DNA from 3 places in the Arthrobacter sp. yr096 genome. Region 1 is predicted to be linked to each of the others. Evidence: riboswitches for the same ligand, from Rfam matches in the RefSeq annotation. Region 1 holds a riboswitch; each other region holds the start of a gene.
The links. Region 1 has a riboswitch for cyclic di-AMP ahead of BMY91_RS19800 (aggregation-promoting factor C-terminal-like domain-containing protein). Riboswitches for the same ligand answer to the same signal wherever they lie in the genome.
Positions count from the first base shown of each region.

Region 2: it holds a riboswitch for cyclic di-AMP, as region 1 does, so the genes downstream of both, BMY91_RS23205 (hypothetical protein) here and BMY91_RS19800 (aggregation-promoting factor C-terminal-like domain-containing protein) in region 1, are expected to answer to the same signal.
Region 3: it holds a riboswitch for cyclic di-AMP, as region 1 does, so the genes downstream of both, BMY91_RS07430 (M23 family metallopeptidase) here and BMY91_RS19800 (aggregation-promoting factor C-terminal-like domain-containing protein) in region 1, are expected to answer to the same signal.

Region 1 covers NZ_FNYI01000009.1:106,146-116,470, forward strand. Annotated here, with positions in the region: gene BMY91_RS19785 (hypothetical protein) at 1-136, opposite strand, end outside; gene BMY91_RS19790 (response regulator transcription factor) at 341-1,081, shown strand; gene BMY91_RS19795 (sensor histidine kinase) at 1,085-2,584, shown strand; cyclic di-AMP (ydaO/yuaA leader) riboswitch at 2,694-2,881, shown strand; gene BMY91_RS19800 (aggregation-promoting factor C-terminal-like domain-containing protein) at 2,885-3,745, shown strand; gene BMY91_RS19805 (glycosyltransferase) at 3,918-5,177, shown strand; gene BMY91_RS19810 (MerR family transcriptional regulator) at 5,196-5,864, shown strand; gene BMY91_RS19815 (pyridoxal phosphate-dependent decarboxylase family protein) at 5,884-7,275, opposite strand; gene BMY91_RS19820 (HAD-IA family hydrolase) at 7,370-8,068, opposite strand; gene BMY91_RS19825 (glyoxalase superfamily protein) at 8,114-8,491, opposite strand; gene upp (uracil phosphoribosyltransferase) at 8,539-9,174, opposite strand; gene BMY91_RS19835 (nucleoside deaminase) at 9,197-9,730, shown strand; gene BMY91_RS22985 (hypothetical protein) at 10,213-10,325, shown strand, end outside.
Region 2 covers NZ_FNYI01000007.1:98,171-108,495, forward strand. Annotated here, with positions in the region: gene BMY91_RS17675 (PucR family transcriptional regulator) at 1-1,128, shown strand, start outside; gene BMY91_RS23205 (hypothetical protein) at 1,333-2,652, opposite strand; cyclic di-AMP (ydaO/yuaA leader) riboswitch at 2,655-2,804, opposite strand; gene BMY91_RS17685 (hypothetical protein) at 2,934-3,164, opposite strand; gene BMY91_RS17690 (ATP-dependent DNA ligase) at 3,210-4,274, shown strand; gene BMY91_RS17695 (DUF6480 family protein) at 4,291-4,563, opposite strand; gene BMY91_RS17700 (alpha/beta fold hydrolase) at 4,644-5,453, opposite strand; gene BMY91_RS17705 (maleylpyruvate isomerase family mycothiol-dependent enzyme) at 5,453-6,112, opposite strand; gene BMY91_RS17710 (hypothetical protein) at 6,132-6,383, opposite strand; gene BMY91_RS17715 (helix-turn-helix domain-containing protein) at 6,464-6,871, opposite strand; gene BMY91_RS17720 (HPr family phosphocarrier protein) at 6,974-7,252, opposite strand; gene ptsP (phosphoenolpyruvate--protein phosphotransferase) at 7,283-8,983, opposite strand; gene BMY91_RS17730 (TetR/AcrR family transcriptional regulator) at 9,113-9,835, shown strand; gene BMY91_RS17735 (PTS mannitol transporter subunit IICBA) at 9,902-10,325, shown strand, end outside.
Region 3 covers NZ_FNYI01000002.1:581,244-591,568, forward strand. Annotated here, with positions in the region: gene BMY91_RS07400 (FdhF/YdeP family oxidoreductase) at 1-1,550, opposite strand, end outside; gene BMY91_RS07405 (molybdopterin molybdotransferase MoeA) at 1,602-2,948, opposite strand; gene BMY91_RS07410 (NTP transferase domain-containing protein) at 2,945-3,841, opposite strand; gene BMY91_RS07415 (HNH endonuclease) at 3,884-4,384, opposite strand; gene BMY91_RS07420 (NlpC/P60 family protein) at 4,602-5,375, opposite strand; gene BMY91_RS07425 (C40 family peptidase) at 5,476-6,222, opposite strand; cyclic di-AMP (ydaO/yuaA leader) riboswitch at 6,227-6,394, opposite strand; gene BMY91_RS07430 (M23 family metallopeptidase) at 6,533-7,363, opposite strand; cyclic di-AMP (ydaO/yuaA leader) riboswitch at 7,368-7,609, opposite strand; gene BMY91_RS07435 (iron-dependent transcriptional repressor DtxR) at 7,805-8,500, opposite strand; gene serC (phosphoserine transaminase) at 8,805-9,935, shown strand; gene BMY91_RS07445 (DUF3027 domain-containing protein) at 10,066-10,325, opposite strand, start outside.

The DNA.
Region 1 (10,325 bases):
GGGTCCCTCCATCCTGCGGCTCAGACCAAGCCCACGACGATCCCGCGCCGGCCATGGATTGCTGCGCCGAGGAGTCCGGTGCCCGCTCGGGGAGCGGGTTGCCCTGGGGCGTGGAGGGGCGGTTGTGTTCGTTCATGATTTTCTCCGTTGACGCGTTCTTGTCTGTGTACGCCCCTCAGCGTCGGACCCGTTGCTGTGGGGAGCCTGTGTTGAGGAGAAGTCGCTCCTGTGACCTGTGGATACGCGTGTTTCCAGACTCCCACCTCGCTAGTGTTGACTTCACAGCGTCCTCACAGGACGGGCAAAGCGCTGGCAAACCAGCAGAACGGAGAGTTGTCCCATGGCCTCCTCGCACTCCATGACCAACAACCTTCCCCAGCTCTCCCACCCGGACGGCTCACCTATCCGTGCTCTGGTGGTGGATGACGAACCCAGCCTCGCTGAACTGATGAGCATGGGCCTTCGCATGGCGGGGTGGTCGGTGGCGGTAGCTGGAGACGGCCCGGAGGCAGTGAAACTGGCCAAGGATTTCCGGCCGGATGTTCTGGTCCTCGATGTCATGCTGCCCGGATTCGACGGCGTGGAGGTGCTCAACCGCATCCGCGCGTTCGCTCCTGAGGTTCCCGCATTGTTCCTCACTGCCAAGGACGCTGTGCAGGACAGGATCGTGGGCCTGGCTGCCGGCGGCGATGACTATGTCACCAAGCCTTTCAGCATGGAAGAAGTGCTCCTTCGCCTGCACCGGCTGGTTCAGCGTTCGGGCGTGGCAGCCATGGACACTGCGGAGTTGGTGGTGGGAGACCTGACCCTGAACGTGGACACCCGTGAAGTAACGCGTGCCGGGGAGGATATCCCGCTCACCGCTACCCAGTTCGAGCTCCTGCGCTACCTCATGGAGAACCCCAAACGAGTGGTCAGCAAGGCCCAGATCCTGGACCGCGTGTGGGACTACGACTTTGGCGGCCAAGCCAACATCGTGGAACTCTACATTTCCTACCTCCGCAAGAAGATCGAGGCGAACCACCCGCCCATGATCCACACCATCCGGGGTGCCGGTTACGTCATCAAGCCTGCGGACTAGGCGTTGAGCACACTTTCGGGCGTGGCCAAAACCTCCCAACGCAGTTGGCTCAAACCTTCAACATGGCATTTGCGCACCCGTTTGGTTCTGGTGGCCATGGCCCTGTTGGTAGCGATCTGCGGCGCAGTAGGGGCGGTCAGTTACGCGTCCATGGACATGGTCTTCAACAAACAGCTCGACAGGCAATTGGAGCAGGCGTCCAGCCGCGCGACGGAGTTCGGCAGGCCGCCGTCGAACTTTCCCAGCAACCCTTCCGGACGTCCGGATCCTCTGGAGGCGCGCGGCCAGGCTGCGGGAACGCTGAACGCGAGGATCGACGGGTCAACCGTGAGGAGCTCTGGGCTCATCGACGCCCAAGGAAATCGTGTTTCCCTCTCCGCGGCGGATGAACAGGTCTTGTTGTCTCTCCCCAAGGGCGACCTCCCCGTGGATCGGTCCCTGTCCAACGGCGACTACAGACTGGTGGCAGTGGACCCCGGCTACGGCGACGTGATTGTCACCGGGTTGCCGCTGGCGGACAAACAGAGCGCCGAGGCATCACTGGTGTGGACCATGGTGCTGGTGTCACTGGGTGGCTTGGTGCTGATTGGTCTGGCCGGCACCGTCATTATCCGGCGGACCATGCGGCCCTTGGAGCAGCTCTCCGAAGTGGCCACCAAAGTTTCGCGCCTGCCCCTCGACGCCGGTGAGGTGGCACTCGCGGTGCGGGTACCGCCGTCGGCCGCCCATCCTGGAACGGAAGTTGGCAGTGTGGGCCATGCCTTGAACCAAATGCTGAACAATGTCTCCAGTGCTCTGGAGGCCAGGCAGGAAAGCGAAACCAAGGTCCGGCAGTTCGTGGCGGATGCGTCGCACGAACTCAGGACGCCGTTGACCGCCATCCGCGGCTACACGGAACTGTTGCGGATGACGGAAAACTTCACCGAAGACGGCAGGAAATCCTTGGCGCGGGTCCAAAGCCAATCCGAACGCATGACCACGCTGGTGGAGGACCTTCTGCTGTTGGCAAGGCTCGATGAGGGTCAACCAGTGAAGGTCACGGATGTGGACCTGACCCAGCTGGTGATCGAAACCGTCAGTGACGAGAAAGTCATGGCGCCGGACCACATTTGGCAGCTCCAGCTTCCGGATGAACCCATCACCGTTCGTGGCGATGCAACGCAACTCCACCAGGTGCTGGCCAATCTGCTGTCCAATGCGCGCAAACACACCGACGCCGGCACCACTGTGGTCACCGGAGTCATGCTCTCAGCCGACGGCAGTGCAGTGGTGACCGTGACGGACAACGGACCCGGCATTCCGGAGGATTTCCAGGGCCGGATCTTCTCCCGGTTTGCCAGGGCCGACGCCGCGAGATCAGGGTCTGAGGGGACGTCTGGTTTAGGCCTGTCCATTGTGGAATCCATCGTGGAGGCGCACGGCGGCAACGTGGAGGTAACGTCCCGGCCAGGGCGCACCGAGTTCGCCCTTCGACTCCCCGCAGTCAGCACCGAACGCGTATAAGGAATCCGGCAAGACGACTCACCGGCATCGTGATCTCTGTTACCTAAATGTGACTTCCGCGGAATCCTCCTGTACCGTCGAAAGGGTGGGTCTCCCCTAACGGGCCCACACCCGGGATGCGCCGAGCTCTGCCACTTCCCGGAGTTCCGTTCTCATTCGAGGCAGAGACGGGGGACCCAGAGTCTCCGGGCCAAGGCATTTTTTGCCGGCCCTTGGGGTGAAGCCGCAGCTTGATGCGCGGCCGGATGACCTCATCCGAACCCGACAGCTAACTCCGCAGGCGCTGAGAGGTAACCACACATGTCTGAATTTAACGATCAGACGCGCCCTTCCGCGCGTCACCGCGATGAACACAACGCACCGCTGACCAAGTCGCAGGCCATCCTCAAGAACGCCGCCCGCCAGGGTAAGTCCGGCCACCGCATGTCGGTTGTCGCCGGTGTTGTTGCCGCCGCACTGGGTGTTGCATCGCTGGGAACGGCCGCCAACGCCGCTTTGAACCTCCCCGAAGCCAGCCGGGTCGCTGAGACCCAGGCGGCCGCGCAGGTCAGCAACACCCGCTCCGCTGCCACGGATGCTGCCGCCGAAAAGAGCGCAGCTGACCGGGCTGCAGCCGCGAAGGCTACGGCCGACAAGGCTGCCGCTGAGAAGGCCGCTGCAGACAAAGCCGCAGCTGAGAAGGCTGCCGCTGACCAGGCCGCCGCCGAAAAGGCTGCTGCCGAAAAGGCCGCCGCGGATCAGGCTGCTGCAGAGAAGGCTGCCGCTGACGCTGCTGCCAAGCAAGCCGCCGACGCCGCTGCTGCCGCCGCCGCTGCGGAAGCTGCAGCTGCTGCCGCCGCCCCCAAAGCCGTTGACGATCCCGCCGCTGCCAAGGCTTACGCCGCCAGCATCCTGGGCAACTACGGCTGGAGCGCGGCCGAAATGACCGCGCTGAACACGCTGTGGGAGAAGGAATCCAACTGGAAGACCACTGCCACGAACGCTTCCAGCGGTGCGTACGGCATTGTCCAGTCCCTGCCTGCTTCGAAGATGGCCACGGCCGGTGCTGACTGGCAGACCAACTACCAGACCCAGATCAAGTGGGGCCTGAACTACATCAAGGAACGCTACGGATCCCCGTCGGCCGCCCTGGCCTTCCACTTGGCCAACAACTGGTACTAAGCCAGACTGTTTGATTGCCGCGCCGGATTCCGCCGTTCGCACCAGTGTTTACTGGAGCGGATCGTGGGAACCGGCGCGGCTTTCACGTGTTTCACAGGCGCTCCCCCGGGTTCACAGTGGGGTCACAGCTTCCGCCTAAAGCACTCATATTCGGCGGCGCCATTCTGGAAGCATGACGCTCACAGATCCAACCACCAGCGCTTTGCCACGAAAGACCCATTCGGCGCGCTTGCGAGGCTCGGCGTTGCCCACTCCCCAGCTGGAACACCTGCACGATGGGCCGGCTGTGCACCGGCAGACCCGGCGGCTGCCCATTGACACCAAGGGCGTGGTTCCGGTTCTTGACGTCACTGTTCCCGTTTACAACGACGAAGTCTCTTTGGAACGCAACCTGCGCCGGCTGCACGGTTATCTGACGGACACCTTCCCGCACACTTTCCGGATCACAGTGGCGGACAACGCCAGCACCGACAGCACACTGAGGATCGCAGAACGCCTGGCCCGCGAGTTTCCCGAGCTGGTGGTGGTTCGGTTCCAGGCAAGCGGACGCGGGAACGCCCTCCGCCACGTCTGGGAGTCCTCGCCCTCACCGGTGCTTGCCTACATGGAATCGGACCTGTCCACAGATCTCGCGGCTTTGGCACCGCTCCTGGCACCATTGATTTCCGGCCATTCGGACCTGGCCATCGGCACGCGCCTGGCACGGACTTCGCGCGTAAGCCGCAGTCCTCTGCGCGGTTTCGTGTCACGCAGCTTCAACTTCCTGCTGCGGGCTGTCACGGGAGCACGCTTCTCCGATGCCCAATGCGGCTTTAAGGCCATCCGCGCGGACGTTGCCCAGCGCATCCTGCCCTACACGAAGGATGACGGCTGGTTTTTCGACACCGAACTCCTGGTGATCGCGGAACGCTGTGGTCTGCGCGTCCACGAGGTTCCCGTCGACTGGACCGACAACCCTGACTCAGGCGTCGACGTCGTACGAACCGCGCTTGCCGACCTGCGCGGCATGGCTCGCCTGACCCGCCACCTTGGCCGTGTTCCCATCGCTGAGCTGCGCGGAGAACTCGCGGTGGAAGCTCCTGCCCGGCGAGGCGGACTGGGCCGGCGTCTCTCCCAGGCTCTGGCGTGGACGTTGGCCTACGCCGTGGTCTTCCTGCTGGCCCGCACCGTGGTGGATCCTCTCCTGGCGAACCTCGTTGCCCTGGGGTTCACCACCTGGGCGGTAGGACTCCGCCGCGTTGGACCCCACCGCGCAGGATTCCTCACGTTCTTCACCACGCTTTTGCTCAGCTCCGGGGCGCTGATCCTCCTGCCGTTCATCACGACGCCGGACCGCTGGCTTGAGGGGTCCGCGGTGGTTGGCGCTTCACTCGCCGCCCACTTGCTGGGATACCTGGCGTTTCGAAGGACTCTTGCACCTGACGCCACGTGAGGATCTAGCGTTGTGCCCATGGGATCAACCAGGAGCGGGCTGTGGAGTGTTGGCGAACTCGCACGAGCCTGCGGGGTCAGCGTACGGACGCTTCATCATTACGACGACATCGGCTTGCTGTCAGCAAGCGGGCGGACGCCTTCCGGCCATCGGAGGTATGGCGAGGCCGACGTCCGGCGCCTCTACCGGATCAGGGCACTGCAGATGTTGGGGATTCCCCTTGCCGGGATTGGGGAAGCGTTGGGAGGGTCCGGGGACGACGACCTTGCATCAATGCGCAGCTTGTTGGACCGGCAGCTGCGTCACGTTCAACAGCACGCCCAACAAATCCAAGCCCTGCAAGATCGCTTGGACGATCTCCTGGAGCGTCTGGACGCTCCAGTTATGCCAACCCCTGAACAACTGGGCGTTGAGAGAATTGAGGAAGCAAAAAGGCAATGGGAAGCCTTGGTGAATGAAGGTCTTTTACTCGTCGGCGCCGGCACTCCCGTGAGCGATCCGGCGGTGCAGGAATGGGTACGTTCCTGGGAGGAAACAGGCTCAATGTTCCATTCCGGAGAAGACACCAAGGTGGCCGCCCGGGCAGCCTGGCAGGAGAACCAGCAGGCTATCAGCTCCGACCTGCCCTGGAGTTCTGAAGACTTGGCTGGTCTGATGGCGTACTTGCAGAAGGCAAGAGCGCAGTAGCCCTCCCGACGGCGTACGGCTATGCCTCCGGCTCTGCCTCGAACGCCCGCCGGACTGCAGCAATGGACGCGGCAACGTCCCCGGCGTCCGTGGTCCAGTTGCTCACCGAGATCCGGAGGATTTCCCGGCCGCGCCAGGACGAGCCTGACATCCACACAGCGCCTTCGGCCATCAGCCGTTGCGTGACGCGGTGGGTCCGGTCGTCACTGCCAAAGCTCACGGAAACCTGTGTGAACACGACGTCATTAAGAACCTCGACGCCGGGAATCGCGGCGAGTCCCTCCGCCAGTGCCCTGGCATTTGCAGCGAGCCGCTCCACCATGGCAATCACTCCGTTGCGGCCCAACTGCCGGAGGGCCGCCCAGACGGGAATGCCGCGGGCACGGCGGGACAATTCAGGAACCTTCTCAAAGGGGTCCCCGGGCCCGGCATCCGTTGCAATGAAGTAACTGGTGTGAATGCTGAAGGCCCTTCTGAGTGCCTCAGGGCTTGAGACGATGGCCAATCCGCAGTCGTAGGGGACATTCAGGGTTTTGTGGGCATCCGTGGCCCAGGAGTCGGCTTCCTCCACTCCTGCCAACCGCTCCCTGAGTGTCGGGCTGACGGCTGCCCACAAGCCAAAAGCGCCGTCCACGTGGACCCAGGCGCCGCGCTGGTGGGCCACAGCAATGGCTTCCGTCATGGGATCAAACGCTCCGGAGTGCAGGTTGCCCGCTTGCAGGCACACCAACGATGGCCCGGGCTGCTGCTCCATGGCTTCGGCCAGTGCGTCGGGAATAATCCGGCCTTCGTCGTCGGCAGCCACGGGTACGCAGGCCCCGAGCCCCAGATACCGGAGCGCCAGATCCACGGCCGCGTGCCGTTCCCGCCCCGCGAAAGTGGTGATTCTGGGAGCACCGGAGAGCCCCATGGCCTGCAGGTCCCAACCCGCCTCATCCATCAAGTACTGTCGTCCCGCTGCGAGGCCTACGAAATTGGCCGTGGTGGCACCCGTGGTGAATCCAACGTCCGCGGTTGCCGGAAGGTGCAGAAGGTCCAGCAGCCAGGAGGCGGCAGATTCCTCGATGGCGGCCGCCGCCGGAGTGGCGAAGCGGAGCCCGGTGTTCTGGTCCCAGGCGGAGACCAGCCAATCGGCGGCCATGGCGGCAGGCAAGGTTCCGCCCATGACCCAGCCAAAGAAGCGCCCCGACTGGATCGCCATGAGGCCGGGCTCGGCCAGCGCAGCGAGCTGGTCAACTACTTCGGCGGCATCAGTGGCTTCGTCAGGGAGCTTCGGCGGCATGCTCCTGGCCACCTGATCGGCGTCGGAAGAAGGACGGACTGAACGAGTAGGCACCGACGCCAGCCAATCACCGGCGTGCACCATGGCCCGCCCCAATGCAGCACCGTACGCCTCCGGCATCGCAGACATGCGCACAGCCTACTCCCGGTTCACCGCATGGAACAGTACGGAACGGTACAGCCGGACAGCAGCTGTGACGCCGGACGGTGCCCGCCGGAATGCGTTACAGGGTGAGCGTCAGGAGGTGACCGCCGTCGTCGTCTTTAACAGCGGCAACCGTGACTGCCGAGTAGTCCGGGATCCGCCACATGCCGTCCTCGAGGTGGCCGGCGTCGCCAACCACCACGGTCCGCATTCCGGCGGCGCGCGCCGCAGCGATACCGGCGGGGGCATCTTCGAAAACCACGACGTCGGACGCGTCAACTCCCAGCATCGCGGCCGCCTTGAGGTACCCCTCCGGGTGGGGTTTGCCAAGGGTAACGGCCTCGGAGGTGACTGCCGTGGCAGGCATGGGAAGTCCAGCGGCCTGCATACGGATGCCGGCGAGTACGCGGTCGGCAGAGGTGACCAATGCGATGGCGTCATCCGGCAGCGCGGTCAGCAGCGCTGCCGCGCCGGGAATCGCTATCACGCCGTCTGTCCGCGTGCGTTCCATGGCATCCAGCTCAGCAGTCAAAGCAACGACGTCGGCCCCCACCGGAGCGTAACGGCGCACCGTGTCGCCGGAACGGACGCCATGCGAGGTCCGGAGAATCTCCTGGATGTCCAAGCCGTAGCGGTCAGCGAACTCGGACCAAACCTGCTCCACGATCGCAGTGGAATCAACCAGTGTGCCGTCCATGTCGAAGAGGATGGCGCGGGCGGTCAGCGTCGGCGTCTCTGTCGGGAGGGTGTGTTCGGCGTGGTCGGCAGGATGGCTCATGGTTCCATCCTGCCGCACGCTGTCAGGGTAACGGCTAAGTGTTACTCAGCCATTGGGGCGCTGCGGCAGGTACTGGACCGCCCATTTGTTGCCGTCAGGGTCCGCGAAGTACACAAAGTGGCCCCAGTCCTGGACATCGACGTCGCTGACGTCCACGCCGTTGGCCTTGAGCTGCTCATGTGCCTTGTTGATGTCTGCCACCACCACTTGGAGGCTTGGGGCGGAGCCCGGAGGGGCGTCCGACAAGCCCTCGCCAATGGCGATGGAGCAGGCTGAACCCGGCGGAGTCAACTGCACAAAGCGGATGCCGTCCATGGGACGTTCATCGAAATCGGCGTTGAAACCAACCTTGTTGACGTAGAAGTCCTTCGCGCGATCGACGTCGGACACAGGGACAAACACCAGTTCAAGTTTCCAGTCCATGCGCCACAGGCTAGCGGCGCGCGGCAGAAACCGGTAGGGGTCTCCCTTTAGCCTGCCACGCCGTAGAGGCGGTCCCCGGCATCGCCCAACCCGGGCACGATGTACGACTTCTCGTTGAGCTTCTCGTCAATGGAAGCCAGGACAACCTTCACGTTGGCGTCCGCGAGCTCCTCTTCCAGCTTGGCCAGTCCTTCCGGAGCAGCCAGCAAGCAGATGCAGGTGACATCCGACGCGCCGCGCTTGAAGAGGAACTTGATGGCTTCGCGCAGGGTGCCGCCTGTGGCGAGCATGGGGTCCAGGACAAAGATCTGGCGGCCGGTGAGGTCCTCGGGGAGGCGTTCGGCGTAGGTGATGATGTCCAGGGTTTCCTCGTCGCGGGCCATGCCCAGGAAACCGACCTCTGCTGTGGGTACCAGTTTGGTCATGCCCTCAAGCATGCCCAGCCCGGCGCGCAGGATGGGGACTACCAGCGGCGTGGGCTTGGTGAAGGCCGTACCGATGGTCTTGGTGACAGGGGTCTCGATCTCAACTGGCTGCGTCTTGACCTCGCGAGTGGCTTCATAAGCCAGGAGGGTCACGAGTTCTTCAGTAAGTTGCCGGAAGACCGGTGAAGGGGTGTTCTTATCCCGCAGAACGGTGAGCTTGTGAGCGACCAGCGGGTGGTCCACGACGAGTGTGCGCATCCCCCAAAACTATCATTGAGACATGAGCGCCACCGAGCCGTATCACGCAGACCACATGGCCTGGATGGGCCTTGCCCTGGACGAGGCCCGGTTGGCGCTGAAAACGGACGACGTACCGATCGGCGCGGTCGTCTTGGGGCCCGACGGCGGCGTGCTGGGTTCCGGACGCAACGAACGCGAAGCGCACGGGGACCCGACGGCCCACGCTGAGGTAGTGGCCATTCGTCAAGCGGCTGCTTCGCTGCGCCAGCGCGCGGCGGAGGCGGGATCGGACGGTGACGGTTGGCGGCTTGAGGACTGCACGCTGGTGGTCACTCTGGAGCCGTGTGCCATGTGTGCCGGAGCCATAGTCCTGGCCCGGATTCCGCGCGTCGTTTTTGGCGCGTGGGACGAGAAAGCGGGAGCGGTGGGGTCCGTGTTCGACATCCTCCGCGAGCGCCGCCTCAACCACTGGGTGGAGGTCTACGCGGGCGTGCGGGAGGAAGAATGCTCAGCCCTGCTCAAGGAGTTCTTCGCCTCACACCGGGTCCCCGGCGGGGGTAATCGCCCGGCCTGATCCTCTTCTTTGTGGGAGTAGCAATGCCAGTCTCGTTCAACCACTCCATCGTCTACCCCACGGACAAACACGTTCCGCCGAATTCCTGGCCCGCATCCTGGGGCTTCCGAGGCCGCAAGCCATGTGGTCGTTCGTCACCGTGCCGTTGGACAACGGGGTCACCTTGGACTTGCTGGAGTCGGCAGGGGCGATCGCACCACAGCATTACGCCTGCCCGTTCCCGCGCGCAGCAGTTCAAGCGCAATGACGGCGGCCGCGGAATGTACTTCTGTGATCCTGACGGGCATTTTCTCGAGGCCATCACGCGGCCGTACGGTTCGGGCTAGTTCCGACCGTTTTGCCCACGCGGCCGGCGGCTGAGCTTAGACTGGCCCATGCTCGAAAAATCGTGGGGAGCACTTTGTCTTGCTGGCGTGGTGGTTGCCGGCACGGTGACGGGATGCGGACAGCAAGCCTGTGACTCGATGCTTCGCCGAACTGACGTGAGTATCGATTTTTCCCGGCTCGGCACGTCGTGGGAAAACCTGGAGTACACCGTCAACTGTCCGGGTCAGGAATCGTGCGTGTACACCCCGGACACTGACACCAAGCGCCA
Region 2 (10,325 bases), on a different contig from region 1:
CTGGCCTACAGCTCCAACCAGTCGCACGCCGACCGCGTCCGGGTTAACTTCCTGCTCAGCAAGCGCGTCCCCAGCGATGTCAGCGTCTGGCAGCTCTCCCACGGAATCGCCACAGCGGTGCGCCCGGTGGTGGTCCCCGCCAATGAGGAACTCGGCATGTTGGGCCGCGTGTGCGTTCCCCTGCTGGTGCGTGGTTTCCGCGTGGGCTACTTGTGGGTGCAGCTGGACCTTGAGGAGCAAAGCGCGACGGCGATACTCGCCGAATTGCCTGGCGTGCGCGACGAACTGGACCTGCTGGCGGGCTTGCTCCTTGACTCCAATACGGCAGAATCAGAGTTCCGCCGGAGGCGTGAGCAGGAGTTCCTCTCGGCCTGCGGCGGAGAATCAAACGCCGTGGCTGCCGTTGCCGGGTGGAAGGAAATCCAGGGGCGTGGGCCGTGGCAGCTGGTGACCATCCTCGACGCGGACGGCGCGCGTTCCGACGTCGATCCTATTGCCGCAACCCTCACCCATCGATCGGCGGCGCTGCAATCCACCATCGGTGTCAATGCTGCCTTGTTCAGCGCCGGAACCGAGACGCATTCGGTGGTCCTGTTCCGTGAATCCGGAGGGAGGGCGGACCACGCGCAGGTTCTGGTGCACTATCAACTGGAGCTCGCCAAGCGGGCCGGCAGAGCTGTGGACCGGATAATCCTGGGTATCAGCGAACCGTTCCAGGTCATCCGGCAGCTCGGAGGCGCGTACCGGCAATCGAAGGTGGCAGCGCAGGCAGCGGCGGTAGACCGCCCGCTCGGGGAGCTTGTGGACAGCCGGTCCGTGGGCGTCTACCAACTTTTCGACCGGCTGCTGGCACCGGGCGGCTGGGACGATACCGGATCTGTGCACTTCCGCACTTTGGAGGGCCAGGACAAGAACGGGGAACTTCTGCCGGTGCTGGAACTGCTGTACGACAACGACAGTTCAGTGCAGGACGTCGCGTCCAAGCTCCACCTTCACAGAAGCAGCATCTACAACCGGCTCGGCCGTATCCGCCAACTCATCGGCGCTGATCCATTGAGTGGCGCCATCCGGCTCGAACTGCACGCGGCCCTGAAAGCGCGGCGCTGGGCGGGGCGGCCACGGATCTGACGCATGGACAAGAAGGAGGCAGGCACCCACGCTGGGTGCCTGCCTCCTTCTGCACGCTCCTTAAGAGTCTGTAGGGAGCCTACGAGCGCTTCAAACGTTGGCAACTCCAACGCCCCAGCCGGCGTCGGAACGTGGCTGTCCTGCTACTGCTGCAGTACCGGCTGTGCCACCCTGCGTGAGTGGTGGTGCGGGGCATCCGCGTGCTCACTGGATGGCCTTCTTGGCCGCGTCAAGGAGCTCCTGGAGGGCCGACCCGGTGGGCTGCGGTGTGGTGCTGGCGTTCGGGTTGCCCGTGGGCCGGGGTTTGGACGTTGCTGTCTCCGTTGGTGTGGGAGTTGGAGTCGGAGTGACCGTTGGCGTGGGAGTGGTTGTAGGCGTCGGCGTAGTGGGCGGCGTGGTGATGGTGTCCGACGGCACGTCGCTTGGCGCTGGCGCAGGTACGGTCGGGGCCGGGGTTGCTGCGCCAGGGACGGCCGCAACGGCGGACGGTACCGCCGAGGGGACCCACACCGGATCGGCCAATGAGATCCGGGGTGTCGGGACCGACGACGGCGATACTGCTGCGGGTGCCTCAGGTACGGTGGCCGGTTGGCCAGCCTCGGAGGACGCCGACCCCGACGGTGAGGGCGCCGACGCGGTGGAGTAGGAAGCCCGGGGAGCCGGGGACGCTGAAGCCGACTGGCGATCCTCGCCGGCCTTGCTGCCACTGGCTTCCTGGGCAGGAGTTTCCTGGCCGAAGAATGGAAGTTCCAGGGCCTGGCCCACCGTTCCGGCCGTCAGAACCAGCCCGAGGGCACCCGCCACCACGGCCATGCGCTGGCTCATGTGCTTGACGGATGCGGCCTTCAGCAGGACTGTCTTCGGTTCCCGGCCAAGCGTGGATCCGCCCAGGGCTGACTTGGCAGCAGCGGGCGGGGTCGATTGATTCCGGAGGTCCTTACGGCTGGCAAGGGATGCCGAGGCCGTTGCGGCTGCGGCAACCTGCGCCGCGGACTTGCCGCGGGGAGACGGAGGCGTCGTAGGCGCGGGTGACGGAGTGACGGGCGTCTGTTCCTCGCGGGCGGCTACTACCGGAATGGCTGCGGTGGCCGGCTCGGGGGAGGCAGGCGCCGGAGCGGCCTGCACCACTGGGATGGCAGAGGTGGGCGGTCCAGGCGTGGTCGATTTCGGAGCGGCGGCCTGCGCGGACTGAACTGTCTGTGGGGCGTGCACTGTCTGCGCGGACTGAACTGTCTGTGGGACGTGCACTGTGGGTATCGCTGCCGTTGCCGGCTCCGCGGGCTCGATCACGGCTCGTGCCGCCCGCTCCCGCTCGGCCGCGCGAACGGCCGCGCGCGTGGTGGGCGCCGCAACGGTGGGGATGGCCGCAGTGGCGGGTTCCGGCGTCGTGCTTGATTCCGGCCCGGCAGACTCTGTGGGTGCGCTGATGGGGGATCCGCTGGGTTGGGCCCGACGGCGTCCGGTTGGCTTGGTGCGCTCGCGTTCGGTGTGGTCGCGGCGCGGCTGATCCATGGTTGGGGACATGGTGGTTGCCTCTCAACGCCTTCGAGGTTAGCTGTCGGGTTCGGACGAGGCCGTCCGGCCGCACAAGGCGGCTTCACCCCAAGGACTTGTGGAAAACAAGCCCGGGAACTCTGGGTCCCCCGTCTCTGCCGCGGGTCTGGCGGATCCCGGATTGCGGCAGAGCTCGGCGTCAATCCGGAAGCGGCCCAGCGGAGATTCGGGTCGCCCTACGACCGTACATGAGCCGGAAAGTAAAGTCACATTAATGTAACGGGCGGTAGGCCTGCCTCAGTGAGGGGCGCCTATCGCTTAGGCTTCGGGGCCGGAGCTGGAGCCGGGAGCTCGTGCTGGATCTTCTGGATCTGGTGCGCTTGGTGGGTTTCGGGCCGGAAGATCTCATCCGCAATTCCCAGCATGCCGCCCGCCGCGGCGCGCCGAACCCCGCGGCTGTTCTGGCGCGCGATCCAGTACCAGAGGCCGGCCAGAAGGGCCGGGACGCCAAGTACGGCCGCCAACACGGCCAAGATATCCATCGCCTAAGACTAGCTTCGGCGTGCACCGGCAGGTAGACAGGTCCTATGGACCTGCCAGTGATGCCGCCCGTCTCGCCCATGCTCGCCAAATCGGTGCCCGCCATCCCCGACGTTGGGCACTATGAACCCAAATGGGACGGATTCAGGACCATCGTCTTCAAAGATGGCGACGAAATCATCCTGGGCAGCCGCAATGAGAAGCCGATGACCCGATACTTTCCCGAGCTGGTGGAGGCGCTGAGGAAGAATCTTCCGGACAAGTGCGTGATCGACGGCGAGATTGTCCTGATCCAGGAAAACAGGTTGGAATTTGAGGTGCTCCAGCAGCGGATCCATCCCGCGGACAGCCGGGTCAGGATGCTCGCCGAGAAGACCCCTGCTTCCATGGTTGCCTTTGACATCCTTGCGCTGGGCGATGACAACCTCATGGACCGGCCCTTCTCTGAACGCCGCGCCATCTTGGAACGCGCACTCGCCAAGGCAGAGCCGCCCGTCTACGTGACCCCGGCGGTGACTGACCTTGAACGCGCGCAGGAGTGGTTCGTGCAACTCGAAGGCGCTGGACTGGACGGGGTGCTGTCAAAGCCGCTGGAGGGGACATACCAGCCGAACAAGCGCGTGATGTTCAAGACCAAGCACGAGCGCACGGCGGACTGCGTGGTGGCCGGCTTCCGCTGGCATAAGACCGCGAAAGTGGTGGGATCCATGCTGCTCGGCCTCCATGACGACGGCGGACGACTGCACCACGTGGGGGTGGTGGCTTCATTCCCCATGGCCAAGCGGGAGGCCTTGGTGGCAGAGCTTGAGCCCTATCAGGTGGACCTCAGTGAGCACCCGTGGGGCGAGTGGGCCAGTCAGGCCGATGGTGCAGGCGGTTCCAGGATGCCCGGTGCCCAAAGCCGGTGGAGCGGGGGCAAGGACTTCTCCTTCGTGCCGCTGCGCCCCGAGCTGGTGATCGAGGTTGCCTACGACTACATGGAGGGCGACCGGTTCCGGCACACCACGCAGTTCCGCAGGTGGCGGCCGGACCGGACGCCGGGGAGTTGCACGTATTCGCAGCTGGAGGAACCGATGGACTATGACCTCGGGGAGATCTTGAGGCTGCCCTAGCCGGTTGGCAACGGGTTTACTCCCCGTGCCCTTGGTCGCTGCTCATGCTGCCCTCGGCAGGAGGAGTTTCTCCTGGAGGTACTCCGCCTCCGGGTTCCAGCCCTGTGACATTTCCGTCGAGGGGATCGGGATTGGCGGACGCGGCGGGGTCCTGGTCCTCATCCTGGCGCAATTCGGGATCGGCGTTGACGCCGCCCGTGTCGGCCGGGGGTGTCGGTGCGGCACCGAACGGCCCGGTAGCGCCGGTCACTCCGAAGCCCTGCTCGTCCTGGGGGTCCTTGGTGGTCATGATCAGCCCTTTCGTAAGCAAACTTACTAATGCGCTTGCTTCGTCAGCCTAGCCGGGACCCGCCAACCCATCAAGGCCGCCTAGCCGTGGAGCGACGTCGCGGTCACGAAGCTCCGGATGGCATCCGCAACTGCGTTCGGACGCATATGCTGTGCCACGTGCCCCACCCCCGGGATCTCCACCAATCGCCCCTGTGGGACTGCCCGGGACAGCCGAAGGGACCACTCCGGGCCCGCCACATTGTCGCGGCTTCCCCGCAAAACCAGCACCGGGACCCTGATTCCAGCCAGGCGTTTTTCCGTGGGGTACGTCATCATCACCGGCAGTTCGGTGAAGTACCAGCGAGGTCCGCACCGGAGGTAGTCGGTGATGACCAACCAATTGGACGAGGGACTCTCGCGGAGCAGCCCGTCCAGCGTCAGGGCAAGCGACTGGCGCATGACGTTCTTGTGCCGTGAATCAACAACCGGGCCCATCAACACCAGTTGCCTGGCCCGTTCCGGCGCATGCAAGGCCGCTTCGATGGCAAACTGCACACCCATGGAGTGGCCCACCAGAACGTAGGAATCGATGCCGCGGGACGCGAGGGCCTCCGCAATGAACGCACCATAGTCCTCGGCAGAGAGCTGGTGGCCAGGCTTGGGAGTGCCCGCGAAGCCCGGAAGGTCCAGGGAATACGTGGGTGCGCTCGCCGCAAGGACAGAATGCAGCCGGGCCAGGTATCGGTGGGAGACCCCGATGCCGTGAATGAGCACATATGCGGGCTCGGTGCCGTGATCAGCCCCAGGGGCAGGAAAAGGCGTCCCCTTGCTCCAAACAATCCGGCCCTTCAAGCCCAATACTTCGACGTCGTCTGACAGCAGCGCAGCCGGTTTCCTCCGCGTTTTCATCAGAGTTTCCGCTGCAGGAACACCGCGGCGCCGGGGCCGCTCAGTTCGCTCTCGAGTACCGGCCGGCCGGACACCGCGAGCAGCAGCGACATGGCGGGACCTTCAACAGCCGGACCGTCCCCATGGTCGAAGGCAGTATCCGTGGCAATCAGGCGCCAGCCCTCCGCGATCTCCTTGCCCCCACCCATCTTGGTGGTGGTCCGCATTTGGTAGCCGAGGGCGGTGGCTACGTGCTCGGCGGGGTAGTCGCGACGTATGCCCAAGGGGCGGCGAATGTCCTCTCCATGAACGAACGCTTCAACCAAACGCGTGGCAAGTCCCGCCGGAGGTCCGGACGTCCGGGAAAGAACAGCACGGAATTGCGTCAGGGTCTTCCCCGGGTCCCCGGCTTTTTCACGCTCCACCCCCACGGCGTTGTCGCGGTCGAAGTCCATCCGGGCCGCGATCATCCGGCGCAGGAAACCAACACGGGTGGTTTTGGCGCTGTCGATCACATGGGCCAGGACATCATGGATGTCCCAGCCCGCACACAGGGATGGTGTTTGCCATTGGGCCGGCTCCAACGGCTCCAGATCCCGGATAAGGGCACGTCGCTCCTCATGAACCACGGGCCAAACGGTAGAGGGGGAAGTTGAAGCCATACCGCTATTGAACAGCATGGCGGCAGTTCCGGGAGGGCTATTCCCTGGTCGCGTCGTCTGATTCCGTGGGGTCCGCTGCCGGGTGTGAAGCATCAGGTGCGGAGGCCGCTTCAGCTGCGTCCCGGCGTCGGGCAATTCTCGATTCCGTCCACATGGCCACGGCCACGAACACCGTGCACGCGAACATGAAGGTTGCCACGAAGTTCAATCCCATGGCAGAGCCCAAGGGTGCGGCAAGGGCCATAGCGGCCAACCCGGCCACGATATGCCACCCTTTGAAATTGCCCACCGATCAAGCGTAACCCCGGCCTTAAGGGGTGCTGGCCCGTTGCGTGGGATCGTTGCTTGATCCTTATCACTCCGAAACTTTTAGCCGGCGTTCGCGTCATCCCTGAAGGTTTCTTCGTCCTGTTTCTTCTTCTGCGTTTCCAGCCACGCCATGATGGCGGCCTGCCGGATCCGGCGATGCGTACCGCGGTACTCCACGGGGATTTCACCGCGGTCGGTCATATTGCGCAGGTACGTGTGAGAAATGCCCGCGAGTTCCGCGGCCTGCGACGTAGTGAGCATTTCCTCCACGCTGCTGACCGTCACGGTTTCGCCCCTCCCCAGTCTCGCAAGGAGGTCGACGACGGCGTTCCTCGCCTGATCGGGCAGGCGGTGGACGGTGCCATCCACGAACACAGTGATGTCGTTGCTGTCCTCAAGGGAGCGCGCCAGATTCCGGGCGTCGTCGGCGGGGAGGCCGGCCGTGACGCGGGGAGCTATCAATGCCATGGCAGAAGCCTAGCCTGTGGCTCACCCCGATTCGGGGGTTCCCTGCAGAACATGCCGTGCGCACGGCACCGCTGGCAGGGAACCAGCGAATTGGTGAGGCCGTTACTCCGCGTCCAGGTCCGTCTCCAGGAGCTTCACCAGTGCGTCCAGCGCAGCCTCGGCGCCGTCGCCCTCTGCCCGCAGCACAACGACGTCGCCCTTGGCGGCACCGAGGGTCATGAGCGAAAGGATGCTGGCGGCGTCGAGCGCGTCATCGGCAGGTTCGCCCTGCATGGAAATGGTGACCTCCACAGGCTGCTCGCCGGCTGCCTCGGCGAACAAGGCTGCGGGGCGGGCATGCAGGCCGGAGCGGCTGGCGATGGTGGCTGTGCGTTCGGGCATGGATTTCTCCTAAAAGTCGGAAGCGAAAAGTTAGAGGCCGAGTTCTTCGAGCACGGGGAGTTTGGCGCGCACCCAATCGCGGGCCTCAAGGGCGCTGGGAGCGGAGAGCGCCAGAGTAGCCAGTTCCTGCGCCTGCTCCAGCGTGACGGTTTTCAGCACGGTCCCGACGGCGGCCAAGGAGCGCGCTGTCATGGACAGTGTGGTGACACCCAGCCCGGTCAGGACGACGGCGAGGGCGGGGTCCGCAGCTGCCTCACCGCAGACGCCCACGGGCTTGGGGTCGCCTTCGCGGCCGGAGCCCTCCTGCGCCGCGCCTTCCACGGTGAGCTGCACGAGCCGGAGGACGGCGGGCTGCCAGGGTGTGTTGAGTTCGGCGAGGGGGCCCAGCTGGCGGTCTGCGGCCATGGCGTACTGGGTGAGGTCGTTGGTTCCCAACGAAGCGAACCCGACCTCGCGAAGCACCGTGGCGGAGGTCAGGGCAGCGGAAGGAACTTCCACCATGACACCGGGTGTCTTGATACCGGCAGCGGCGCAGAGTGAGGCGAAGCGTCCCGCCTCGGCAGCCGTGGAGATCATGGGTGCCATGACCCACACATCGGCCTCGGATTCTGAATCTGCCCGTGCAATGGCTTCGAGTTGGCGCTCCAGCACACCTGGAGTGGTGAAGTCGGTGCGGTAGCCGCGAACACCCAGGGCGGGGTTGGGCTCCGTGGCGTCGGTAAGGAAGGGGAGGGGCTTGTCGGCGCCGGCATCCAAGGTGCGGAGGACAACCTTCTTGCCCGGGAACGCATCGAACACGGCCTTGTAGGCTGCGGCCTGCTCATCCACGGAGGGCTCGGTATCGCGCTCCAGGAAGCAGAACTCGGTGCGGAACAGGCCAACACCCTGGGCGCCCAAAGCGGCAGCTGCCACGGCGTCCTTGGCTCCACCGACGTTGGCGAGGAGCGGCACAAGGTGACCATCCGCCGTCGTGCCGTTTCCGTCGAATTCCGCGAGTGTCGCGGAGGTTTCGGCCCAGGCTTTGGCGGCTGCGCGCTGCTCGTCGGATGGCGCTACAGCGACGAAACCAGCCGCGCCATCGACGTAAACTTCGGACGCATCGGCAAGGTCATCAACGCCGTGCGCGGCAACCACGGCCGGCAAACCGAGCGAACGGGCGATGATCGCTGTGTGGGACTGCGGGCCGCCACCGGACGTCACCAAGGCCAGCACCACGGCGGGATTCAGCGTTGCAGTATCGGCGGGCGCGAGGTCCTCGGCCACCAGGATGAACGGCGTGTCCGAGGCAGGAATACCAGGGGCAGGGACGCCACGGAGCTCGGCCACAATGCGGGCGCGGACATCCAGGACGTCGGTGGCGCGCTCTGCCATGTAGCCGCCCAGGTTGTGCAGCATTTCGGAGACGGAGGCGCCGGCTTCCCAGATGGCCCGCTCAGCAGAGGAACCGGCGTTGATGAGCTTGGCCGCCGATTTCAGGAGCATGGTGTCCTTGGCCATGAGGGCAGTGGCCTCAAGGACGGCCTTACCGTCGCCGGAGGCAGTATCTGCGCGGCCCTTAAGTTCGTCGTGGACGGATTGCGCGGCAGCTTTCAGGCGCGCGACGGCGTCTTCCGGACTCACGTCCGCGCCCAACCGCTCGCCCGACGGCGGTTCGCTCACCGGCTTGGGCATTTGGCGGACAGAACCAATGATGCGGCCAGGGCTTACCCCTACTCCTTGGAAATTCTGCACTGAATCCTCTGTTCCTGCTTGTTGGTTCAGACCCGCCGGCGACGGCACCGGGAGCCTCGAAAAATAGCCTACAAAATTCTGTTGTGAGCCACTTCATATAGCAACGCTATAGGTGCTAGGGTAGCGGTTATGAGTTTCGATGACCAGCTTCCGCCCAAAATTCGGTTGCTTCGCGCAGCTGCTGAATTGCTGGCGAATTCGGAGGGGTCAGCGGTCTCAACGCGCCAGATCACCAAGCTTGCCGGGGTCACGGCGCCTACGCTCTACCACCACTTTGGCGACAAAGAAGGGCTGTTCGACGCCGTCGTGTCAGCCGGCTTTGAAGAGTATGTGGCGGGTGAGCGTGACTTTGCACCGTCCGGGGAGCCCTTGGAAGATGTCCGGCGGATGTGGGATAACCACGTCCAGTTCGGACTGAGCCAACCCCATCTTTATCTGGTCATGTTCGGCAACATCAGGCCGGAAAGCCGCCCAGCAATCGTGGCCGATGCTGAAGCGCTTCTGGAAGAAATGCTGAACAAGGCCGCCATCGCCGGCCAGATCAACGTGCCTCCCCGTGAGGCGGCACGCAGCATCCTGGCGGCCAACGTGGGCGTCACGCTCATGTTGATCGCCGAACCGGTGGAAGAACGGAATCTCGAGCTCTCAACCATGACCCGGGATTCCATGGTTTTTGCTGTCTCCACGGAAACCGCCCGTGGCGCCGCAGCGGAGGACTCCGGTAAGTCCTCTGTAGTCGTTGCGGCAATCGCCCTGAATGCGGCACTGCAGGCCTCGCATTCGGACCAACTTTCCAGCTCTGAATTGAAGCTCTTCCTTGAATGGCTTCACCGCATTTCCAGCAGCTCCTAAGGCTGTTCTCTCTCGATCTATATCGACTGACCCCGCGCCGCCGCGGGACACACGTTAGGAATTCACATGGCAACAGAGACAGTTGCGAAGCCCCGCACCAGCGCCCGCGTTGGTGTCCAAAAGTTCGGAACATTCCTGTCCGGCATGATCATGCCCAATATTGGCGCCTTCATCGCCTGGGGCCTCATCACAGCCCTGTTCATCGAAAAAGGTTGGATTCCCGTGGCCGCGCTTGGTGGCTTCGGAACTGACGCCGAGGGTGTTCCCAACGTGGGCATCGTTGGCCCCATGGTCACGTACCTGCTTCCGATCCTGATTGCCTACACCGGCGGCAGGATGGTCTATGACGTCCGGGGTGGCGTGGTTGGAGCTATCGCCACCATGGGTGTCATCGCGGGTACGGACTCTCCCATGTTTATCGGCGCCATGATCATGGGCCCCCTGGGCGGCTGGACCATGAAGAAGATCGATGCCATCTGGGACGGCAAGA
Region 3 (10,325 bases), on a different contig from region 1:
GTGGGCAGGATCAGCGACGTCTTGCCATGGACAATGTGGGCGCGGTTGGGCTTGGTGGAAATGTGGACGGTCAGCCCCGCCTTCCTGAGGCCCTCTTCCAGCGCTGCTGTGTCAGATCCGGCGGCTGCAAAGTTGCCGCCCATGGACACGAAGACATCCACTTCTCCCTTTTCCAAAGCGTGCTGGGTTTCCACAGAGTCGAAGCCGTGGTCCCGCGGCATCCGGAAGCCAAATTCGTGATCCAACGCGGCGAGGAACGATTCCTTGGGCTTCTCCCAGATACCCATGGTGCGGTCACCCTGCACATTCGAATGGCCACGGACCGGGCAGGCCCCTGCTCCACGTTTGCCGAAGTTGCCTTGGAGCAACAGCAGGTTGATGATTTCCCGCAAGGTATCCACCGAGTGTGGTTGCTGTGTCAGTCCCAGCGCCCAGCAGATGATGGTCGCCTTGGACGCCGCCATCATCCCGGCGGCGTTGGTGATTTCTTCCCGGGTGAGGCCCGTGGCCCGCTCGGTTTGGTCCCAGTCCAGCACCGAACGGGCTTCTTTATACGCTGCAAACCCTTCGGTCTGTTGCTCAATGAAGGAATGGTCGACGACGGTGCCCGGGTTGCGCTTCTCTTCCTCCAGGAGCAGGTGGCCCAGCGCCTGGAACAGCGCGAGGTCGCCGCCCACTTTGATCTGCAGGAATTCATCCGCGATGGTGGTGCCGCCGCCGATCACCCCGTTGAGGGACTGCGGATCCTTGAAGTTCAGCAGGCCTGCCTCTGGAAGTGGGTTGACGGCGATGATTTTGCCGCCGTTGTTCTTGCAGTCACGGAGGGCGGACAGCATGCGTGGGTGATTGGTTCCGGGGTTCTGGCCCACCACCAGGACCAACTGCGCGTGGTGAATGTCCTCCAGGGAGACAGTTCCCTTGCCGATCCCGATGGTGGGGTTGAGTGCACTGCCGGAGGATTCGTGGCACATGTTGGAGCAATCGGGGAGGTTGTTGGTGCCCAGGCTGCGCGCAAACAATTGGTACATGAAGGCGGTCTCGTTGGCCGTCCGCCCGGAAGTGTAGAACACGCACTTGTCAGGCGTGGTGGCGTTGATGTGTTCACCAATCAGGGCGAAAGCCTCAGTCCAGCTGATCGGCGAGTAGTGGGTGTCGCCTGGTTTGATGACCACCGGCTCCGAGATCCTGCCCTGGTTTCCCAGCCAGTACTCCGTTTTGTTGTCAAGGTCAGCCAGTGAGTGCTCCGCCCAAAAAGCGGCCCCCACGGTCCGTGTGGTGCTTTCCTCAGCGATTGCCTTGGCACCGTTCTCGCAGAACTCGGCGGGACTGCGCCTGCCGGTGATGGATTCAGGCCACGCACACCCCGGGCAGTCGAAGCCGTCGTGCTGGTTGACCCGGAGCATGGAACGGACCGTCCGGGCCACGCCTGCCTGGGCATAGCCGCGTTCAAGGGCAACGGTGACGGCTTTAACGCCTGCCGCGGCTCGTTTTGGCGGGTGGACTTGCAGGTCATCTTCGTTGATGTCCTGTTCGGGAGCATGCCTGTTCATGAGTCCATCATTGCACTTTGTCCGCACCGGCCACGGCGGCCTGCCCGGCCCTCAGGCGTCCAGTGCGCTCCAGTCCACCGGGCCTGCCGGGGCCTTCTTCGTTTGCCTTGCCGGCGTCTTTCGAGGCTTATCCTCCGCGGACTTGGGCACCGGCAGCGGCTTGCCCCACGGCAGCGCGAAAGCCGGAACCAGCTCCCCCATCTGGGCTCCGTGGGGCGGCACCACCATGACACCATCCGCATGGGCCAGGCCGCGCATCATTCCAGGGCCTGCATGCTGCGTGGGTGAAGCCAGGCCGTACACCAGCTTGAACGGCATGAGGCGGGTCCGCCCTGGATCGGCATCGATCATTGCGCCGCAGGGAACTTCACGCACGTCCTCCAGGCTTGCGTGGCCCAGGGCAGCAAGCAACGGAGCGCCCACGGTGAACAGTGCCATCATCGCGGCCAACGGATTCCCCGGCAGCCCCAGCACAAACCGGCCATCCGGCAGTTCTGCGAGCACGGCGGGATGCCCCGGACGCATGGCGATGCCGTCAATCAGTAGACGGCCACCCAGCTCTGCCACCGACTTCCGGAAGTGGTCAGTACCTGAGCGACCAGTACCACCGGTAGTAATAACGACGTCGGCCGGCGGCTCCATCTCCACGTTTGGCTCGTCCCCGGTGGGCTCAGTGTCCTGGAGCGCGGTAATCCATTCCCCGTAGCTGTCCCCCACCCGGAGCTGCTCTCCTGCGATTCCTCCCAGGAGTTCCACCACCGCACCCAGTTGCGGTCCGAAGGTATCCCGGACCTGCCCCGGCAGGGGAACGCCCTGGGCCACTACCTCGGCACCCGTCAGCAGGAACCTGACCAATGGCTTGCCCAGAACATCCAGATGATCCAGGCCGGCAAGCGCTGCCAACGCAATGTGCGCCGGGTTCAACACTGTGCCGGCTTTGAGCAGCACCTCCCCTTCAGCGGCCTCTTCGGCAGCCCTGCGGATGTGTTGTCCGTTGCGGGGCTCCCCTGGCTTGGCGGCGCCACCCAGCGCAAGGACCGGCAGGCCGTCGTCGTCCGTAGTGATAGTGCCGCTTTCACTGCGCAGAACGGCCTTGGCTCCGGGAGGTATCAGCCCGCCGGTAACAATGGGACTGGCTTGGTGCGGTGCGAGGCGCTGCCCGGGCTCACTGAGAATCCACGGACCGCTGCCGTTGACGGCCCAGCCGTCCATGGCAGAGGAGGCATAGTGGGGCATGTCCTGCGCCGCCACTGCGTCCGACGCCAAGGTGCGGCCCACCGCTGCGCTGAGCTGCACCGGGCCCGGCGGAATGGGTGTGGCAACCTCAAACGCACGCTCCCGGGCCTCATGCCACGTGTGTGCCGCGTGGTGGCCGCCCTTGCCGGGGGCCTCCGTCATTCGGCGTCAGTCCCATTCTCCGCGTAGTCCTTGGCAACTTTGCGGGCCAGTTCCAAGGCAGCATTCATGGACGCATCATCGCTTGCCTGGCCGATGCCGCGCGCCATGCCGGCGGCATATCCGGCGATGAACGTGGTCAGCGGCGCCGCGGGCCGCACTACCGAATGCGCAGCGACTCCCGCCACGGCCAGGACCTGGTTGACGTCCACGCCAACGCCCTCAAGCTCGAAGGCCTGCAGCAGTGTGCGGCACCATTCCTCGAGTGTCTCTTCCTGGCTCTTCACGTCCGCCTCCAACTCGTAGTCAATGCCCAGGGCCGCAGCGTCTTCCCACGTATCCACATCATCCGTGGAGCCTGCGGGGACAGCTACGTCCAGCACGTTCAGCCTAGCAAGCAGCCGGAACACTGAAGAGTTCGTTAACCCGGAACCTTCTGAAGCTACGGCCACTTCCCGTTCCAGGGCAGCCGTACTGTAGGCCCCCAGGAGCGGCTGCTTGCGCCCATCCACGGAAACCGCCATGGCCCCCTCGCTGCCAGGGTGTACTGCAAGTGCGTCCCTCAGAAGCGCCACTCCCCGGGAGGCATGAGGCATGTCGCAGGCCAGGACCAGCGTCCATGGAGCGCCCGGACCGCCGGCCTTCAGCGCAGCCATTCCCGCCGCAATCGCAGCGGCCGGCCCCGCGAAGGGCGGGTCCTCCCGCGCCTGCAGAACGCCTTGCGGCAACGGCTCGTCCAGTGACCTTGGCCCCACAACGACTACCGCTGAGGCACCCCGGACTGCCTGAAGGGCATGCGAAAGGAGCGTGGCGCCGTCGTACATCAGCGATGGCTTGGGCACGCCACCGAGGCGGGTGGCCCGGCCACCCGCCAGAATGACGGCGTTGAACTCCATCCGCCCAGATTACCCGGGCATCCGGGGCTCAGCAGAAATCGATCAGGCGGCGGATTCCGGCAAAAGGAACGGGTCCCAGTCCGGCGCAGGTTTCTCGAGTTCTTTGATCTGCCACATGGTTCCCTGGGGCACGCCTGGCTTGAAACGGAGTTTCCAACCCATTTCAGCCAACGTATGGTCGCTCTTGGCGTTGTTGCATTTCAAGCACGCCGCAACCAGGTTTTCCCAGGAATCCGCGCCGCCCCTGGATTTGGGGTGGACGTGGTCTATGGTGTGGGCTGTTTTCCCGCAGTAGGCGCAGCGGTGACCGTCGCGGCGAAGCACTCCGCGGCGACTCACGGCTGTAATCCTGTTGTACCTGGGGCGGATGTAGCGGTTAAGGAGGATCACGGATGGTCGTCCGAGAATCTCCTGTGGCCCGACGACAGGCTCGTCGCCTTCGGCCACTACGCTTGCTTTCCCAGTCAGCACAAGGACCAGCGCCCGGCGGAATGTTATTACCGCTAGCGGTTCATATCCAGCATTCAGAACGAGTGTGCGCATGCACGTACCTCTTCACGGCCGCACCCGTCAGGGGCACGAGGGCCGGCTGCCCTCTGCTTGTACGGGCTGTGGATCGACACCATAAGGGTAAGCACTTGTATGCCGTATCAACGAATTTTTCTGTCGTTTCGCTCACAGTGTCGGCAAGTGTTCATGCGTGGTTAAAGCAGAACACCCCGCCGGCATCAGCCTGCGGGGTGTTTCTGAAAGTGTTGAATCAGCCGTTGACTCGAATGAAAACCGGGCCGGAGCCGACGTTTACGCTGAACAGTGCCGTGGTGGATCCGTTCCATCCACCGTGGACTGCCATGCCGTTGCCGACGTAAACAGCGATGTGAGCCTGTCCGGCCAAACCACCATTGGCGTAGTAGGCGAGGTCACCGGGCTGCGCTTCTGCTGCACTGACCGTACGGCCGAGGGAGAGGTAGCCGGCCGGCCAGTCGTGGAAGTTGATGCCGACGGCGGCCAGGGAGTTGGTCACCAGCATGGTGCAGTCCTGGGTTACGCCGAGCTGGGCGTAGGCGGCGGCGGCAATTGCTGCGCCGAGGCCGCTGGAGGCTGCGGGGGCTTTGGCTGCCGGGGCTGCGGTGTTGACGGCAAGAGTCGCGTTGCCGGCGGTCGCCGTGCTCTCCGCTGCCTTAGTGGTTTCAACCTTGGCAGCTGCCTTCTTCACCACGGGAGCCGGGGCTTCCACCGTGGTAACCACGGGGCGCTCGTAAGAAATGGCAACCGTGGAATCCGCGGCGATGGTGGACTGGACTACCGACTGAACGTCCAGCGCTGTGGTGGACGTGGATTCGCGGTCCACGTTGGTGTCCGCAGCGTTGGCGGCTACGGAACCGGTCAGAACCAGGCCCGAAGCTGCGGCAATAACTGCAGCCTGGCGGCCAACGCCACCGGCGTTGTCGCTGACGGCCTTGGCAATGACGGCAAGCGAGCTGGTCTTGGGAGCCTCAGCGCGATGCCGTGCAACCTTGTGTGCACTGGTCATGATTTTCTCTTTTCGTATCCGCGTGCAGTTGGGGTACACGCGGCTGATCGGTGCGCCAGCACTTGGGGGGCATGCTGGCGAACCTCGAACCGGATAGTTTCTAGCGGAGGGTGAAGAAGGAGGACGTGCCCGTGGAGGCCGCCGAGTGCAGGAGCGTGCCCTGGCTGGGGTTCAAAGCGCTGATCATCATGCCGTTGCCGACGTAGATTCCCACGTGGGCTCCGCCGTTCTGCATGACCAGGTCACCGGGGGCAGGCGTGCTGGTGGGCTTCATCGCCGTCCAGGCGTTGACGCGGGGGATGCTGATGCCGGCCTGGGCGTAGACCCACTGCGTGAAGCCGGAGCAATCCCAGCCGTTGGGTGTGGTGCCGCCCCAAACGTACGGGTGGCCGATGCCGGTGTAAGCGATGGCAGCGAGGCCGGAAGCTGCGGCGCTTGCTGCAGAATCCTTGGCTTCGGAGGACTTCGCTGTAACAGCGCCTGCGGTTTCCTGCGTGCCGTTAGCCGTGGACCGCTGGGTGGTCTGCGATGCACGCTGGACAACCTTGGGGGCTTCCTTGGTAGCCACGACGGGGCTCTCAAAGGAAACGGTGGCTGTGGGCTCCGCGGTGACGACGGCGGTGGTGACCATCTGCTGGGTGCTGGAGGCTTCCGACTTGGAGACGTCGGTGTCGGCTGCCTGTGCGGGCAAACCAACGCTGAGGACGAGGCCTGAGGCTGCTGCCAGAACGACGGCCTGACGGCCAACGGTACCGGCGTTTGATGAAACAGCCTTGGACAGAGTGTTCAAGGGGTTCGTACGAACCGATTCAGCGCGGTGGCGCGCAGGGGTAGTGCGTGATGACACGTAGGTAGCCTCTCCCAATGCCTGCGAGGTGAGCTGTCGGATTCGGATGGGAGTCATCCGGCCGCGCTGCTTCAAGGAAGCTTTGCGACTTAACCCCAAGGCCTTCTTTCGAAGACCAGAAGTGGTTCCCCCGCCCCTGCCAGACGATTTATGCGAACGGACCTTGAGCGGTGGCAGAGCTAGGCAATCCACTCAAGTGCACCGGCCCCCTAAAAAGCCGATGCGCTTTGTACGGTACAACAGTTGGACGCGAATGTCACATTCAGGTCACGGGGTGTGTCACGAATGCGAGAGACAACCATCAACTGGCTTAGAGCCAGCCCATGGGATCGACAACTTCGCCGTTGACCTGGACCTCAAAGTGGAGGTGGCAGCCGGTGGAAGCGCCCGTGGTGCCGCTCAGCGCGACGGTATCGCCACGGCTGACAGTCTGGCCCACCTTGACGGTGAAGGACGACAGGTGGTTGTACGTGGTCTCCAGGCCGTTGCCGTGGTCTACCACCACGCGGTTGCCTCCGCCGTACTCGTGCCATCCCGCAAAGGTGACTTTTCCGCTGGCGGCTGCATGGACGGCCGTGCCGCACTGGGCAACGAAGTCCTGGCCACGGTGGAAGTCCCCGGCACCGCCGGTGAGGGGGCTGACGCGGTAGCCAAAGGGTGAAGCCGTGGTCAGCGTGTCAAGGGGGCTGGCCATGGTGCCTGCCGATGATGCCCGCTGAATGCTGCCCGCGGACTGCGCGCTGAGCAGCTGCTTCAGCTTGCCGTCGGGATCTGCGGCAGTAGCCACCGCGGCACGGCTGAAGTCGATTTTGGCCGATGCAGCCGCGGAAACCTCGGGCTGGCTGCCACCGGTGACCGCAAGAGCGGATTCGGTCTGGCCCAGTTCAGAAGTGGCCATAACGGGGCTCGTGGCCGGCAGACCGACAGTCAGGGCGAGCCCGGTGGCGGCAAGCGCAACTCCGGCCTTCTGCCCTACACCACTGGCTGCGGCGAAGTCGGCTACCTGGCGCAACGGGCTCTTACGGCGGCGCACCTGGCGTTCGGTGTCGCGTGGCCGGATCTCCGATACGACGCGGGCTGGCCGCAGCTCAGCAGCGGGGCCGGACGCGCGGCGGCGGCCCCTGACGTTCTGCGATGTCAAACTCTGTTCCTCTCTAAAAAGCCTGCGAAGTTAGCTGTCGGATTCGGGTCAGAGAGTTCAAAGACCCGGTCCGCACGAGGCGCTCACGACACACAGGTATCCCAGGAGGGACTAGCGTAAGTGGGCACTTCTGCTGCGGACTTCACCCCAAGGCTGCTTCTTTAGACAGCCGCTTGTGGTTCCCCCGCCTCTGCCAGTGGTGGATGACACACCTGATCCGCTGGCAGAGCTCGGCTCCGGATCAGGTAACGCTTTGGTATCGGCGCTAGTAGATAACTATAGGGGATTAAAGCCCTTAGTAATAAATTCGTTATCAACAGAAACGCGGATGTACTGAGAGGCCCTTATCATCATTTGCGGAAAACCGCAGGTCACACGCGCGCCAAGGGCGCAAAAGTGAGATATGCCACGACGCGGCAGTAGGGGTAAGCCGGAAACCCGTCAGCCAACAGAGACGAAGACGTGGGCAGCTACCTCGGGAGGCAGCTCCAAAGCACCTTCGATGCCGGGAACCCGCACGGAGATGTACTCCCCCACGCGTTCCAGCGAAACCGAGGCGCCGGGCCGGATTCCGCCTTCATCCAATTGGGTGAGGAGTTCAGGTTCCACCTGGATGGGTTCCGCCAGGCGGGTGACCGCCACGCGGGAATCGGTGGCATAGCCTTCCATGGCCTGCAGCAGGTTGACGTCCAGCCGGGGAAACGGCTGGCTGGCAAGGCCACCGAGGGCTTCCAGTCCCGGGATGGGGTTGCCGTAAGGAGATTCAGTGGGGTGCTCCAGGAGTTCATACAGCCGGCGCTCCACCCGCTCGCTCATCACGTGCTCCCAGCGACACGCTTCATCGTGGACATAGGCCCAGTCCAGTCCGATCACGTCAGCCAGCAGGCGCTCGGCGAGGCGGTGCTTACGCATGACCTCGGTGGCGCGCTTCCGCCCAACCTCAGTCAATTCCAGGTGTCGATCGTTCGAGACGATCACCAGGCCGTCGCGTTCCATGCGTCCGATGGTCTGCGAGACTGTGGGGCCGGAGTGGCGCAGGCGCTCGGCGATGCGGGCCCTGAGTGCCACAATGTTCTCTTCTTCAAGCTCCAAAATGGTCCGAAGATACATCTCAGTGGTATCGATCAGATCCGTCATCCAGCTCAGCTCTCCTCGAACGCAGTTCCTTGCGTAATCTCCACCGTACAGCGTCCTCTGCCGGGGAGGCCGGTGTGCACCGCCGCCCCATGAACGCCAACCCCCAGCCTAGCTTATTTGGAATTACTCTGGATAATTCCGGTCGCATATGGTTCGTATCCTGAGCGGAGACGTTCCACGTAGCGGACTATGAAGGCCGCAGGTTCCTGCGCGCGGGCCGTGTCAGGCAGAATTGGGGTGTCGAAGGGGCAGTTGATGCCCCATGCCACCTCCCATCTCTAGCCGACACCCATTGGAGCGCCACGTGAGCGACAACAGCATCACCATTCCCGCCGATCTCCTGCCCAAGGACGGACGCTTCGGCGCTGGACCGTCCAAGGTTCGCCCGGAACAGATCGAGGCGCTGTCTGCAGCATCGTCCACTATTCTCGGCACTTCCCACCGCCAGGCTCCCGTCAAGAACCTGGTGGGTTCGGTCCGTGAAGGACTCAGCGAGTTCTTCCGTGCTCCCGAAGGCTACGAGGTAGTCCTGGGCGTCGGGGGATCCACCGCTTTCTGGGACGTCGCCGCATTCGGCCTGGTGGAAAAGAAGGCACAGCACCTTTCCTTCGGCGAGTTTGGTTCGAAGTTTGCCGCCGCCACCAACAAGGCACCGTTCCTGGACGCGTCCTCCATCATCAAAGCCGAGCCCGGCACCCGCCCGGTGGCGCAGGCCGAAGCCGGTGTTGACGTTTACGCCTGGCCCCAGAACGAAACGTCAACTGGCGTAGCCGCTCCCGTGAAGCGGGTCCAGGGTGCTGACGAAGGCTCCCTCGTCCTGGTGGACGCCACCTCAGCGGCCGGTGGTCTGGACGTGGACGTTGCGGAGTCGGACGTCTACTACTTCGCTCCGCAGAAGAACTTCGCCTCCGATGGCGGCCTGTGGCTTGGCCTCTTCTCCCCTGCCGCGCTGGAACGCGCTGCACGCGTCAAGGCAAGTGGCCGCTGGATTCCGGACTTCCTGGATCTGCAGACCGCAATCGACAACTCCAAACTGAACCAGACGTACAACACGCCTTCGCTGTCCACGCTGGTAACGCTGGACGCCCAGGTGCAGTGGCTCAACAGCAATGGCGGGCTGGACTTCGCGAGCAAGCGCACGGCAGACTCCGCCAACCGGATCTACTCCTGGGCTGAGGCTTCGGAGTACGCAACGCCGTTCGTTGCCAAGGCCGAGGACCGCTCCAACGTCATTGCCACCATTGACTTTGATGACTCCATTGACGCCGCGGCCATCGCAAAGGTCCTGCGCGCCAACGGTGTGGTGGATACCGAGCCTTACCGCAAGCTTGGCCGTAACCAACTGCGCATCGCAACGTTTGTGGCCATCGAGCCGGACGACGTTTCCGCTCTGCTTGCCAGCATCGACTACGTGGTGGGCGAACTGAAGAAGTAGCGCCGGGCGCGGCTTCCGCGCGTGGTTTGGGTCGGCGTCGTTCGGGTATTTCTCCGAACGGCGCCGACGCCGTTTAAGCTGCGTGGCGGATTACGACGCCGGCCGCCGGACCGATGCAACCGGAGGGCTGCTACTTAGCCCCGGTCTGGTCAGCGTCATCGCTTTCTTCGGCTTCTTCATCATCCTCTGACCCAGCGGGCTCGGTGGCCTCGTCTTCGGCGGCCTGCACGGACTCTTCCGTGACGTCCCCGACCGTCTCCTCCACCAAAGGTGTTTCATCCTCGGGACGGACTCGCTTGGCCCACGGCACCCATTCCGGGGCCAGGATCGATTCTTCGGACGGGAGCAGGCCGAGCTCGCTCACTGTCACGATTTTGGAGCGTGAATTGC